Regions from separate parts of the Kribbella aluminosa genome, predicted to be linked through region 2. Evidence: riboswitches for the same ligand, from Rfam matches in the RefSeq annotation. Region 2 holds a riboswitch; the other holds the start of a gene.
What was found. A riboswitch is a leader RNA that binds a small molecule or an ion and turns the genes downstream of it on or off. The one in region 2 is predicted to bind glycine.

Region 1: linked by a shared signal. The riboswitch ahead of JOF29_RS01480 (L-serine ammonia-lyase) and the one ahead of gcvP (aminomethyl-transferring glycine dehydrogenase) in region 2 are both predicted to bind glycine.

The regions. Positions count from the first base shown of each region.
Region 1 is NZ_JAGINT010000001.1:278,188-285,300, reverse strand. Features, by position in the region: gene JOF29_RS01485 (helix-turn-helix transcriptional regulator) at 1-214, opposite strand, end outside; gene JOF29_RS01480 (L-serine ammonia-lyase) at 298-1,671, opposite strand; glycine riboswitch at 1,752-1,856, opposite strand; gene JOF29_RS01475 (DUF3817 domain-containing protein) at 1,854-2,207, opposite strand; gene JOF29_RS01470 (hypothetical protein) at 2,370-2,597, opposite strand; gene JOF29_RS01465 (aminopeptidase P family protein) at 2,776-4,203, opposite strand; gene JOF29_RS01460 (GntR family transcriptional regulator) at 4,246-4,980, opposite strand; gene JOF29_RS01455 (LamB/YcsF family protein) at 5,060-5,812, shown strand; gene JOF29_RS01450 (5-oxoprolinase subunit B family protein) at 5,812-6,417, shown strand; gene JOF29_RS01445 (5-oxoprolinase subunit C family protein) at 6,414-7,113, shown strand, end outside.
Region 2 is NZ_JAGINT010000002.1:4,258,194-4,265,306, forward strand. Features, by position in the region: gene JOF29_RS41335 (MerR family transcriptional regulator) at 1-373, shown strand, start outside; gene JOF29_RS41340 (dihydrodipicolinate synthase family protein) at 421-1,299, shown strand; glycine riboswitch at 1,337-1,426, shown strand; gene gcvP (aminomethyl-transferring glycine dehydrogenase) at 1,513-4,353, shown strand; gene JOF29_RS41350 (serine hydrolase domain-containing protein) at 4,770-6,071, shown strand; tRNA gene JOF29_RS41355 (tRNA-OTHER) at 6,086-6,157, shown strand; gene JOF29_RS41360 (hypothetical protein) at 6,189-7,113, shown strand, end outside.

The sequences.
Region 1 (7,113 bases), on a different contig from region 2:
GCGCCCGGGCCAGCGCGGTCAGCACCTGGACGGACGGGGAGTCCGAGCGACCCTGCTCCAGTCGTACGACGTAGTCGACCGACAGCCCGGCGAGCAGCGCCAGCTCCTCACGCCGGAGACCGGGCGCACGCCGGTTCCCGCCGGTCGGCAACCCGACGTCCGCCGGCGTCACCCGGTCCCGCCAGGCATGCAACGTCCTCCCGAGCTCACCCATGCACTCCAGTATTCCGCGCGCGGTGCGGCGCAGCCTGGTACTGCCAATCCCTAGGCAGTCGTGTGGGTGCTACGTGCACGGCATCAGCACTCGATGACGTTGACGGCGAGGCCGCCGCGGGAGGTCTCCTTGTACTTGACCTTCATGTCCCGGCCGGTCTCGCGCATCGTCTTGATCACCTTGTCGAGCGTGACCACGTGGACGCCGTCGCCGTGCATCGCCATCCGGGCCGCGTTGATCGCCTTCACCGACGCCATCGCGTTCCGCTCGATGCACGGGATCTGCACCAGCCCGCCGACCGGGTCGCAGGTCAGGCCGAGGTTGTGCTCCATCCCAATCTCGGCGGCGTTCTCGACCTGTTGCGGCGTACCGCCGAGAACCTCGCAGAGACCGGCCGCGGCCATCGAGCAGGCGGACCCGACCTCGCCCTGGCAGCCGACCTCGGCGCCGGAGATCGACGCGTTCTCCTTGTAGAGCACGCCGATCGCACCAGCCGTCAGCAGGAACCGGACCGCGCCGTCCTCGGTTGCCCCCGGCACGAACCGCCGGTAGTAGTGCAGTACGGCGGGAATGATGCCCGCGGCACCGTTCGTCGGCGCGGTGACGATCCGGCCGCCGGACGCGTTCTGCTCGTTGACCGCGAGCGCGAACAGGTTCACCCAGTCCATCACCTTGAGCGGGTCGACCGACCACGGGTCCTGGCTGAGCTTCCGGTGCAGGGAGTGCGCGCGGCGCGGCACCTTCAGGCCGCCGGGCAGGATGCCCTCGGTCTCGCAGCCCTCGCGGACGCAGTCCTGCATCACCTGCCAGATCCGCAGCAGGCCGTCGCGGATCTCGTCCTCGGTCCGCCAGGCCAGCTCGTTCGCGAGCATCACCTCGCTGACCGGCAACTGCGACTCCCGGCACCGGTCGAGCAGCTCGGCGCCGGTGCTGAACGGGTACTTCAGCGGGGTGGTGTCGAGGACGATCCGGTCGCCCGCGGCGGCGTTCTCGTCGACCACGAAGCCGCCGCCGACCGAGTAGTACGTGCGTTCCCGCAGTACTGCGCCCTGGTCGTCACGGGCGACGAAGATCATCCCGTTCGGGTGGTACGGGAGCGTCTTGCGACGGTGCATCACGAGGTCGTGGCGCTCGTCGAACGCGATCTCCCGGACGCCCGCGAGCAGCAGCCGGCCACGCTCGCGGATCGTCTCGACCCGGGCGTCGACGGAGTGCGTCACGATCGACTCGGGGTCCTCGCCCTCGAGCCCGAGGACGACCGCCTTGTTGCTGCCGTGCCCGTGGCCGGTGGCCCCGAGCGATCCGAACAGCTGGGCCTCGACAGTCGTCGTCGCGGCCAGCAGGCCGTCGTCGGCGAGGCCGAGCGCGAAGGTGCGGGCGGCGCGCATCGGTCCCACGGTGTGGGAGCTCGACGGGCCGATCCCGATACTGAACAGATCGAAGACACTGATCGCCATCGTGCGGAGGTTCCTTCCGGTCGCCGTTGACCGTTTGGTGTCCTCCCCGCTCTGTTGAACCCGACGTTCTCCAGAGGTGCCTCGCCCGCGCGGTGAAGGTGCCTGAGAGATTCTTGGGGAGAGTTGCTCCTACGGCGCCCGGTACCAGAAATCAGCTCTGGCCGGGTCTCTCCCGCACGGGTTCATGCAGCTGTTGAATTTGCTGACGCTGTGGACGGTACGGCGGTCTGCCCGGCGCCGTCAATCCGGCCCGTGCGGACCGCCCAGATCTCGAAGAACCAGGTGAACAGCGGCGGAACACTGGCCGCCAGCGCCGCCAGTGTGACCGGCCAGGACCAGCGCAGTGGGCCGCGAACAGCGAGCACGGTGACGACGTACGCGACGAAGACGCCGCCGTGGATCGGGCCGAAGATCCTCACCCCGAGCTCGTTGTCGGACAGCACGTACTTGAACAGCATTCCGATCAGCAACCCGGTCCACGAGATCGCCTCGGCGATCGCCACCACCCGGAACCACTGTGCATGTTTGGTACTCATCACCGCCGACCCTAACAACCCCCTCAAGCCATGTTCGGGGTGCGAGCCCGCAGTGGGCCAAGAGCCCGTGCATGCAGACCGCGATCGACGACTACCTGATCGCGCGGGACGTGCTGGAGCGCGGCAGCGCCTGCGCCGCCGTACCACCGGCCGGGTGGCCGGTCAGACCGGGACGCCGGTCACTTCGAGCACCCGGTCGAGCCGATCGCCTCGCACCAGCCGGCCCGACATCAGCCTGAGCTCGGAGCAGGCGGTCTCCAGTGCCTGCGGCTGGGTCCGGCAGTTGTCGACGAACCAGAACGGATCGTCCGGTTGCGGATCGTCGGCGTCGTCGATGTCGGCGTACCAGCGCCGGCTTCCGCAGTGCACCACGCGCACTCGTAGGTTCATGGTCGTAACTCCCCGTACGTCGGGGCCGCCGGGTCCCCCTGGCCCGGTCGAGGCCGACTCGGCCGGGCGCGTGGACCGCGGCCCCCCCACTGCCACGCGCCGGGCCGAGTTCAGCCCTCCCCGCCCTCTACATCGTCGAGCGGCGGCGAACGTTACCGTTCGTGATCGGTAATCTTGATTACCTCCCGAGGTGCGAGCGGGTCCACTGCTCCAGCCCGTCGGTGGTGATCGGCAGGTCCTCGGTGAGGATCTCGAGCCGGGCCTCGTGCACCACCACGTTGTCCTCGATCCGGATCCCGATCCCGCGCAGCTCCGGCGGCACGGTCTCGTCGTTCGGGTGGAAGTACAGGCCCGGCTCGACCGCAAGCGCCATCCCGGCCTCGATCGTGCCGGCGAAGTACGCCTCCGGCCGGGACGCGTCGCAGTCATGTACGTCGAGGCCGATGTAGTGGCCGGTGCCACAGACGATGTACCGGCGGTGCTGCTGCCCGTCCGGGCCGAGCAGCTCGTCGATCGACGCGTCCAGCAGACCCCAGTCCCGCAGGCCCTCGGCCAGCACGCGCAACGCCTCGTGCTGGAAGGCGCGGTACGGCGCCCCGACCTTGACGGCGTCCAGCGACGCGAGCTGGGCCTTGTGGACCAGGTCGTGCACCTGCCGCTGCGCCGCGGTGTACTCGCCGGTGGCCGGGAACGTCCGGGTCACATCGGCGGTGTAGAGCGTGCGGGTCTCGACGCCGGCGTCCAGCAGGATCACGTCGCCCTCGTTCACCGGGCCGTCGTTGCGGACCCAGTGCAGCACCGGCGCATGGTTGCCAGCAGCAACGATCGACGCGTAGCCGACACCGTTGCCCGCGGTCCGCGCCCGCCGGTCGAAGGTGCCCTGCAGCCAGCGCTCGCCGCCGCCCCGGATCGCCTCCGGCAGCTCGCTCGCGACGTCGCCGAACGCGAGCACGCTGGCCGCGACCGCCTCGCGGAGCTGGTCGAGCTCCCAGTCGTCCTTGATCCGGCGCAGCTCGGCGATGCTCTGCCGCAGCGCGTTGCCGTCGGTCGGCGAGGTCCGGACCAGGGCGTCCAGCATCGGCTCGACACCCGGCACCGACAGCATGAACGGCACCGCGCCGCGGACCGCGGCCGGCAGTTCGTCGATCGGGCGGCAGGCGATCTGCAGCGCGTCCGACCAGTCCTTCAGGCCCGGCACCGGGCCGATCCACAGCTCACCGTCGCGCGCGTTCGCGAAGAAGTCCGCCTCGCCCGGGCCGGCGGTCTCGCGCAGGTAGAGCGTCGCGTCGCCGTCGCCGGAGATGACGAGGACGGCGCCCTCGGCCTGGCAGCCGGTCAGCCAGACGAAGTCGCTGTCCGCGCGGAACTGGTAGTCGGTGTCGTTCGACCGGACCGGCGCCCGGCCCGCGCCGAGCGCGATCCGGCGGCCCGGCAGCGCGGCGGCAAGCTTCCGCCGGTGCGCCGCGGCAGCCTCGGCAAGCCCCTCCGGCACCGCCACCGACCGGTCGACCGGCCCCCAGCCGCGAGAGACGAACTCCCGGAATCCCTTGGCGTCGATCGGCCGGTAGGACTTCGGCGTCTGGTCGATCCGGTCGTCATCGGTCATGACCTGTGCTCCCCTTTGCTGCTGACGTTTCTGCTCATCAACTCAGGTTCCCGGCGCGGTTTGCAAGCCCTTATCCCGGAAGGCGGCCAGGATGCCTTCTTCGGAGTCGAGCAGGTACTGATGCAGGTCCGCCGCGGCCTCGTCGTACTTGCGGGCCTCGAGCAGTTCGAGCAGGCCGCGGTTCCGCGCGATGTACGGCTCGTGCAGCTCACGGGGAGCCGCGATGACGTGGAACAGCAGCCGCAGTTCGGCGAGCAGCCGGCCGGTCATCGCGTCCATCCGCGAGCTGTCGGCCAGGCCGATCAGGTGCTGGTGGAAGCGCATGTTCGCCGTACCGACGGCCGGCCAGCGGTCCGCGCGGGCGGCCGCCTTGGCCACCTCGACGTCGTCGTGCAGCGGCTCCAGCCGGCTCGCGGGCAGCTCCGGGTCACGCCCGGACAGCCCGCGGACGACGTCCACCTCGAGGACGCGGCGCAGCCGGTACAGGTCGATGACGTCCTGCTCGTCGAGCTCCGGGACGAACACGCCGCGGTGCAGCTTGTAGATCAGCAGTCCTTCATGGGTGAGCAGCCGGAACGCCTCGCGGAGCGTGTTCCGGCTCACCTCCAGGACCTCGGTCAGCTCGACCTCGGACAGCTGCGCGCCGGGCGGCAATGCGCCCTCGGTGATACTGCGGCGCAGGATGTCGGCAGCGCGCTCCGCCGAGCTGCTCCGGTCCAGCCGCGCGACGTCGGCGGCGACGGTCCGCAGCCACGTCTGGCGGCCGGTCTCAGTCATCTCTGCATCATCCCAGGTGGCCGGTAAAAGTGGAACAAGGCTCTTGCAGGATTGTTCAACAATCTCTACGCTCGGGCTCATGGACCTCAACGCGGACCTGGGTGAGGGCTTCGGTTCCTGGTCGATGGGTGACGACTCGGCACTGCTCGACGTCGTGACGAGTGCGAACATCGCCTGCGGCTTCCACGCCGGTGACCCGTCGATCATGCGCCGGGTGACGGCCGAGGCGGTCGAGCGCGGCGTCGCGATCGGCGCGCACGTCGGGTACGCCGACAAGGCCGGATTCGGGCGGCGGTACGTCGACATCGAGCCGGACGCGCTGCGCGACGAGGTCGTCTACCAGCTCGGCGCGCTGGACGCGTTCGCGCGGATCGCGGGCGACCGGGTCCGGTACGTGAAGCCGCACGGGGCGCTGTACAACACGATCGGCCATCACGTGGGGCAGGCGGGTGCCGTGGTCGCCGCGGTCGCGGAGTACGACAAGACGCTTCCGGTGCTCGGCCTGCCGGGCTCGGAGTGGCTGCGGCTCGCTTCCGAGGCCGGGCTGACCGTCGTACACGAAGCTTTCGCGGACCGCGCATACACGGCGACGGGCACGTTGGTGTCGCGGCGTTTGCCTGGGTCGGTGCTGCACGACGCGGACGAGATCGCCGCGCGGTGTACGGCGATGGCGACCGGTCGGGCGATTCGTGACGTCGACGGTGGTTCGCTCGTCGTGCAGGCGGCCTCGATCTGCGTGCACGGCGACACTCCTGGTGCTGTGGAGATCGCACGGCGGGTGCGTGGCGCACTGGAGGGAGCGGGCGTCGACGTACGCCCGTTCACCGGGTGATGCGGATCCTTCCGTCGGGTGACCGGGCACTGCTGGTGGAGCTCGACGACCTCGACCAGGTGCTCGGGTACTACGCGGCGCTCGCCGCGGACCCGCCGCCGGAGGTTGTGGACATCGTCCCGGCGGCGCGGACGATTCTCGTCACCACTCGGGGTGACCTCGCCGGCTTGTCCCGCAGCCTGCGGGAGCTGGTTCCCGCTCGGGATCGCCGTACCAGCGGCGAGCTGATCGAGATCCCGGTCGTGTACGACGGGGCGGACCTGGACGACGTCGCTGTTCTTCTCGGCTGTACGCGGGACGACGTGGTCGCTCGCCATACCTCCGCTTCGTGGACCGTTGCCTTCTCCGGTTTCGCGCCCGGCTTCGGCTATCTGACGTCCGACGGCGACTGGAACATCCCGCGCCGGACCTCGCCGCGGACCAAGGTCCCGGCCGGCGCGGTCGGGCTGGCCGGGGAATTCAGTGGCGTGTATCCGCGCGAGTCCCCCGGCGGCTGGCAGCTGATCGGCCGTACGTCGGTGCGGACGTTCGACGCGTCGCGTGAGCCTGCCGCGCTGCTCCACCCCGGCCGCCGGGTCCGGTTCGTCGACGCGGGTCGTGGATGAGCAGCCTGACCGTTCTGACAACGGGGCCGTTGGCAACAATCCAGGACCGCGGACGGGCCGGTCAGGCCGCCCTCGGGGTCCCGGCATCGGGCGCCTGCGACCGGGCCGCCTACGAGCTCGCGAACCGGCTGGTCGGCAACCACGAGGGCGCGGCCGCGATCGAGGTCACGTACGGCGGCCTCACCATCCACGCCGACACAGACCTCCTGCTGGCGATCACCGGCGCCCCGTGCACCGGCGTACCCCTGAACGCCCCTGCCCTGCTGAGGTCCGGCGAACTCCTCCGCCTGGGCCCACCCGCCAGCGGCCTGCGCACGTACGTCGCCGTCCGCGGCGGCCTCGACGTTCCTCCCGTCCTGGGCTCCCGCTCCACTGACTTGCTCTCCGGCCTCGGTCCTTCGCCTTTGGTGGCTGGACAAACGCTGCAGGTCGGCTCGCTCGTCCATCCGATGCCTGGGGTCGATCAGGCCCCCGTCGCCCACCCGGCCGCCGGCCAGGTCGTACTACGAGTGACCCCCGGCCCAAGGCGGGACTGGTTCACCGACGCCGGCTGGGCGTCGCTTCTCTCGCAGGTCTACGAGGTGAGCACCAACAGCAACCGGGTCGGCGTACGCCTGGACGGCACGCCACTGGAACGTGCCCGCGCCGGCGAACTGGCCAGCGAGGGCATGACCCACGGCGCGATCCAGATCCCCC
Region 2 (7,113 bases):
ACGGCTGTACGGGTTCCGCGACGTCCTGTTGCTGAAAGTGATCAAGCGGCTGCTGGACGCCGGGATCTCGCTGCAGCAGATCCGGACCGCGATCGCGCATCTGAGCAAGCGCGGCTTCGACGACCTGACCCAGATCACGCTGATGAGCGACGGCGCGTCGGTGTACATGTGCAGCTCGCCCGACGAGGTCATCGACCTACTGGCCGGCGGCCAGGGCGTGTTCGGGATCGCGCTCGGCGGCGTCTGGCGGGAAGTCGAGGGCTCGCTGTCCGAGCTGCCGACCGAGCGCGCCGACGGCCACGACGACGAGGGCTCCGGCGGCCACGCGGGCGACGAGCTCGCCGCCCGGCGCCGCGCCCGCATGACCGGCTGACATAGTTCTTCTCTGTGCGCCCACTCACTGCTGATTCGCTCCGCGGTGTGTGGGCGACTTTGTTGTTACCGCTGAACGCCGACGACTCGATCTCGTTCGACCGCCTCGAGTCTCAGGCTCAGGCTTTGGGTGAGACCTCCGTCGCCGGCTTGTACGCCCATGGGACGGCCGGGGAGTTCCAGACGCTGACCGAGGGCGAGTACGACCGGATCAACCACATCCTCGCCGCCGCCGGAAAACCGTTCCAGATCGGAGCGAGCCATCCGTCGGCCCAGGTCCAACTGTCGCGGGTGGAGCGGGCCGCGGAACTCGCGCCCGGAGCGATCCAGGTGATAGCCCCGGACTGGTTGCCGCTGAACCCCACCGAGCTGCTGGACTTCCTGCGGCGTATCGCCGAGGCGGCGGGGGACGTGCCGCTCGTGTTGTACAACCCGCCGCATGCGAAGACGGCTGTCACGACACAGCAGCTGTGCCAGTTGGCCGAGGCTGTGCCGAGTCTCATCGGGTTGAAGACGGCCGGTGGTGACAAGGCGTGGTTCGACGAGGCGACGCGGTCGGGGCTGGCGATCTTCGTGCCGGGGCACTTCCTGGCGAGTATGTCGTTACTCGGCGCACACGGCAGCTACTCGAACGTGGCAGCGCTCTCCCCGAACGGTGCGGTCGCCACCGCGCAGGATCTCGACGTCGAGCGGCGGATCGCCGAGTTCTTCGCGGCCCACGTCGTACCGCTGCAGCAGGCCGGGCTGTCGAACCCGGCGCTGGACAAGTTCCTGGCCGCGGTCGGCGGCTCGGCGGTCGGTGGCTGGGCGGTCGGTGGCTGGGCGGACGCCGGTACGCGCGTCCGCTGGCCGATGCAGGCGGCGACCGACGAGCAGGTGGCGGCGGCGCGGCCGGTCGCCCGGAGGCTGCTGCCCGAACTGTTCTGAACTGTTCCCGGATTCCTGGTAGCCTCGACTCAGCCGTTCACAGCACTCGGGAGAGACCCGCGTCAGCGGGCGCCGAAGGGGCAATTCCTCCCCGGAACCTCTCAGGCCCACGGACCGAGTGTCACAGGCGACTCTGAAGCGCACGTTGCTGAAATCGGCACGGCGTGACAGAGGGGGAGGCCACCGGCAGCGACATCAGCATCGGAGCCTCTAGTGAACGACACCCCTCGACTTTCGGCGACGTTCGCCGACCGGCACATCGGTCCGCGTCCGGACGAGATCACCCGGATGGTCAACCTCCTCGGGTACGACGACGTCGACGCGCTCGTGGACGCCGCCGTCCCGGCGTCGATCCGCTCGACCGAGGCGATGCGGCTGCCGGAGCCCGCGTCCGAGGTGGACGCGCTGACCGAGCTCCGCCAGCTGGCCGGCCGGAACACGATCGCCACCTCGATGATCGGCCAGGGGTACTACGGCACGTTCACGCCGTCGGTGATCGTCCGCCGCCTGGTCGAGAACCCGGCCTGGTACACCGCCTACACGCCGTACCAGCCGGAGATCTCCCAGGGCCGGCTCGAAGCCCTGCTGAACTTCCAGACCGTGGTCTCCGACCTGACCGGGCTGCCGACCGCGAACGCGTCGCTGCTCGACGAGGGCACCGCGGCCGCCGAGGCGATGACGCTCGCCCACCGCTCCAACAAGAAGAGTGCCTCCGACCGGTTCCTGGTAGACGCCGACACCTTCGCCCAGACGATCGCCGTGGTGAAGACCCGGGCCGAGGCGCTCGGGATCGAGGTCGTCGTCGCGGACACCACCGACGGCCTGCCCGAGGGCGACTTCTTCGGCTTCCTGGTGCAGTATCCGGGCTCGAACGGTCTGGTCCGCGACCTGAAGCCGCTCGTCGAGTCCGCGCACGAGCGCGGCACCCTGGTCGCCGTCGCCTCCGACCTGCTCGCGCTGACGGTGCTGGAGGCGCCGGGTGAGGCCGGCGCCGACATCGTCATCGGTTCCTCGCAGCGCTTCGGCGTACCGCTGTTCTACGGCGGCCCGCACGCCGGCTTCATGTCCGTACGGTCCGGTCTCGAGCGGTCGCTGCCCGGTCGCCTGGTCGGCGTGTCCGTCGATGCCGACGGCTCCCCGGCGTACCGGCTGGCGCTGCAGACGCGGGAGCAGCACATCCGCCGCGAGAAGGCGACGTCGAACATCTGTACCGCGCAGGTCCTGCTCGCGGTCGTCGCGTCGATGTACGCCGTCTACCACGGGCCGGAGGGGCTGCGCGCGATCGCCGAGCGGGTCCACGACTACGCCGGCAAACTCGCCGCCTCGCTGCGCACCGCCGGGGTCGAGGTCGTGCACGACGAGTTCTTCGACACCGTGCTCGCCCGCGTGCCCGGTCAGGCCGCCGATGTGGTGGACGCCGCCCGGCAGAACGGGATCTGGCTGCGGCTCGTCGACGCGGACCACGTCGGCATCTCCTGCGACGAGAAGACCGACGTCGCCACGCTCACCCGGGTCTGCCAGTCCTTCGGTGTGCAGTACGACGACACGCTCGGCGCGGCCGCGATCGCGGTGCCGCGGACGACGGAGTACCTGACGCATCCGGTCTTCAACACGCACCGGTCCGAGACGGCGATGCTGCGGTACCTGCGCAAGCTGTCCGACTACGACTACGCGCTGGACCGCGGGATGATCCCGCTCGGGTCCTGCACGATGAAGCTCAACGCGACCACCGAGATGGAGCCGGTCACCTGGCCGGAGTTCGCGGACCTGCACCCGTTCGCGCCGGTCGAGGACGCGGCCGGGTACGTGACGCTGATCGGGCAGCTGGAGCGCTGGCTGGCCGAGGTGACCGGGTACGCGAAGGTCTCGATCCAGCCGAACGCGGGCTCGCAGGGTGAGCTGGCCGGTCTGCTCGCGATCCGCGGGTACCACCGCGCTCAGGGCGACCTGGAACGCAACGTGTGCCTGATCCCGGCGTCGGCGCACGGCACCAACGCCGCGTCCGCGGTGATGGCCGGGATGAAGGTCGTCGTTGTCAAGGGCAACGACGACGGCACGATCAACCTCGACGACCTGCGCGCGAAGGCCGCCGAGCACGCTTCGCGGCTTGCGGCGATCATGATCACGTACCCGTCGACGCACGGCGTGTACGAGGAGAGCGTGCGCGAGGTCTGCCAGGTCGTCCACGACCACGGCGGCCAGGTGTACGTCGACGGCGCGAACCTGAACGCCCTGCTCGGGCTCGCGAAGCCGGGGGAGTTCGGCGGCGACGTCAGCCACCTGAACCTGCACAAGACGTTCTGCATCCCGCACGGCGGCGGCGGTCCGGGCGTCGGCCCGGTCGCGGTCGCGGCGCACCTGGCGCCGTACCTGCCGAACCACCCGCTGCTCGACCAGGCCGGCCCGGAGTCCGGCGTCGGCCCGATCAGCGCGGCGCCGTTCGGCTCCGCGGGCGTGCTCGCGATCTCGTGGGCGTACATCCGGATGATGGGCGCTTCCGGTCTGACCAACGCGACCAAGGCCGCCGTACTGACCGCGAACTACGTGGCCAAGCGGCTCGAGGGCGCGTTCCCGGTGCTCTACACCGGAGAGAACGGCCTGGTCGCGCACGAGTGCATCCTGGACCTGCGCCCGATGACCAAGGAGACCGGCATCACCGTCGACGACGTCGCGAAGCGGCTGATCGACTACGGTTTCCACGCACCGACGATGTCGTTCCCGGTGGCCGGCACGCTGATGGTGGAGCCGACGGAATCCGAAGATCTGGGGGAACTCGACCGTTTCTGCGACGCGATGATCGCGATCCGCCACGAGATCGACCGGGTCGTCGCCGGCGAGTGGCCCGCGACCGACAACCCGCTGGTGAACGCCCCGCACACCGCCGAGTCGGTGATCAACGACAAGTGGGACCACGCCTACACGCGCGAGGAGGCCGCGTTCCCGCGCTCGGTGGACCGCACCTCGAAGTACTGGCCACCGGTCCGCCGCATCGACGGCGCCTACGGCGACCGCAACCTGATCTGCTCCTGCCCATCCCCGGAGGCCTTCGAGTAAAGGCAAGCGGGAAGTGGTTTGTCCAGTAAGGCAGCCGGACTCCCGCGGCCGGTCCGGACACCTGTGGTTGAGCCGTCTCGCCGCGCAGATCCGGTAGGCCGATCGCGAGGCCTGACCGTGCCGACGGGGACGTCCAGCGCGACGGCGGCCGCCTGCTGGTCGGGGCCGGACCAGTCCACGTTCCTGCCGCCCCGGGCATCTTTGAGAACCCACCAACCGCTTTTCGCGACGCGATACGGCTGGTGGGTTCTCAAAGCGTAAAGCTCCCCAAACTGGGTTGGGGAGGCCTACAACACTCCCGGACCACCGCGATTGCCTCACTGGGGTACCGCCTCCAGCGAACTGATGGCCCGACCTCGGAAGCAGGACACTAATATGTCTGGAACTTGTCCACCTGCTGCTCTGGAGGCCGTCGAGTGACTTCCGTACGTCCTGATACTGCTGCTGCTCTGTTCGCCGAGGTCGCGGCGGCGCAGGGGGACAGCAAGTTGCCGTCGGTGAATGCCGGGGTGGTTCGGGGCGGCGACCTGGTGTGGACCGGGGCGCGTGGGCTGTTTGCCACGGTGGATGGTGGGTTGCCGGGGGCGGATGTGCAGTACCGGATCGGGTCGATCACCAAGACGTTGACGGCGGTGCTGGTGATGCAGTGCCGGGACGACGGGTTGCTGTCGCTGAACGATGCTGTCGGCAAGCATCTGCCGGGCGTCGCGTTCGGGGACCTGGCGATCCGGCACCTGCTCGCGCACAGCGGCGGGATGAACGCGGAGCCCGAGGGGCCCTGGTGGGAGCGGAATCCGGGGGTGTCGTTCGACGAGCTGACCGCGGCGATGAACGACGCGCAGGCGGTCGGGCCGGCGGATCGGCGGCACCACTACTCGAACCTCGGGTACGGGCTGCTCGGCGAGATCGTCGCGCGGCTGCGCGGTACTGCCTGGCGGGACCTGGTCCAGGAGCGGATTCTCGGGCCGTTGGAGATGCGGCGTACGACGTACTTCCCGGAGGCGCCGGCGGCGCAGGGGTTCTCGGTGCACCCGTTCAGCGGGCAGCTGGACCCGGAGCCGGTGTACGACTCGGGCGCGATGGCGCCGGCGGGGCAGTTGTGGAGCACGCTCGAGGACCTGGCCCGGTACGCGGCGTTCTGGATCGACCCGGTGCACGAGATCCTCAGCCGGGACACGGTCGAGGAGATGGCGACGCCGGTCGCGGCCGATCCGCGCGAGGGGCTGACCGCGTCGTACGGCCTCGGGCTGCGGCTGATCGCGGACGATCCGCGGCTGCTGATCGGGCACACCGGGTCGATGCCGGGATTCCTCGCCGGGCTGTTCGTGGACCGGGTCCGCCGGATCGGTGCGGTCACGCTCGGCAACGCGACGTACGGCCGGGTGGCGTCGCTGGCGCCGGACCTGATCCGGATCCTGGCGAAGTACGAGCCGCCGGTCACGCAGGAGTGGGTGCCCGAGCCGCCGCTTGCCCAGGGCACCGATCTGCTCGGCCACTGGTACTGGGGCAACACGCCGCTCACGATCACGGTCTGCGGCGGCATCCTGCAGCTCTCCGGCGGCCTCACCACCCGGCTCGCACCGCTCGGCCCGGACCGCTACGAGGGCCGCGACGGCTACCTGGCCGGCGAGACCCTGCACGTGCTCCGCGACAGCGACAGGATCGATCACCTCAACATCGCCACGTTCGTCCTCACCAGAACGCCTTACGGACGGTAGTCTGTAGCGGACCGCATGGAGTAGATCAGGGGTAGATCGCCCGGCTACTACCGGGAGGGCGCAGGTTTCGAATCCTGCCTCCATGTCTGAGCGCTGTCCGACGGACGGGGGTTCGGGATGGGGTACGCGACGGGTCGGCTGCAGCGCGCGCTGGAGCGGGCGCTGGTGGCCGAGGACCCTGCGGTACGACGGCGCGCGGCGGCGCGGGTGGATGCGTGGCGCGAGGCGCTCGACGCGATGACCTCCGGCCGGACCGCGCCGGGGGAGACCGAGCGGCTGAACCTCCGGTATCTCGGCGACGAGGGGCTCGCGGAGCTCGGGCAGGCTTTGCGCACCGGTCGCTACCGCGTCGACGTACCGGAGGACTCGGCGTTGCTCGTGGTCGCCTGGCTGCTCGAGCACGGGCACGACGCCGCGGCCCTCGACCTGGTGGCGGAGCTCCGTCCGCTGATGCACCGGCTGCGGTTCACGCCCGCGTGGAGCACCACGCCGTCAGGGGCGGTGGTACGGCGGAACACGGTGGACGAGGTACGCGCTCAGTTGCGGCAGGCAACGGTACGGCCGCAGATCGCCGCGACGCGGGAGACGCTCCAGGTGTGGAACCCACTGTACGACCGGCTGGTCGCGCTCTGGTGCGACACGGTCGACGGGGATCTGCCCTACCTGACCGATGGCGCGGTCGAGGGCGGCTGGCCGTGCCGGGTGTGGCCGGACGACTGGGTGGAACGGCGGCGCCGGTGGCTGGAGGACTACAAGCTCGCGGCCGAGCTGCACCAGCCCCGGCCTTGGAGGAGCAACTTCACCCGGCTGCGAATGGCGCTGGAGCTCTGCCCCGACGACAGCTCGGCGCTCGACGGGCGAGCGGTCGGCTGGATCCGCCGCGCCCTGGCGAACACGATCAGCGCCCGCGGTACGCCGGGATCCGCCGACCGCGAGGCCTTACGCAGGAGTCAGCGTGAGGCGGCGGCGCAACCGGCGTACGCGACCTTGGCGCACGTCCTGAGCGCGCGGCTCGACGCGTTTCCGCGTGCGGGCGGGCTGC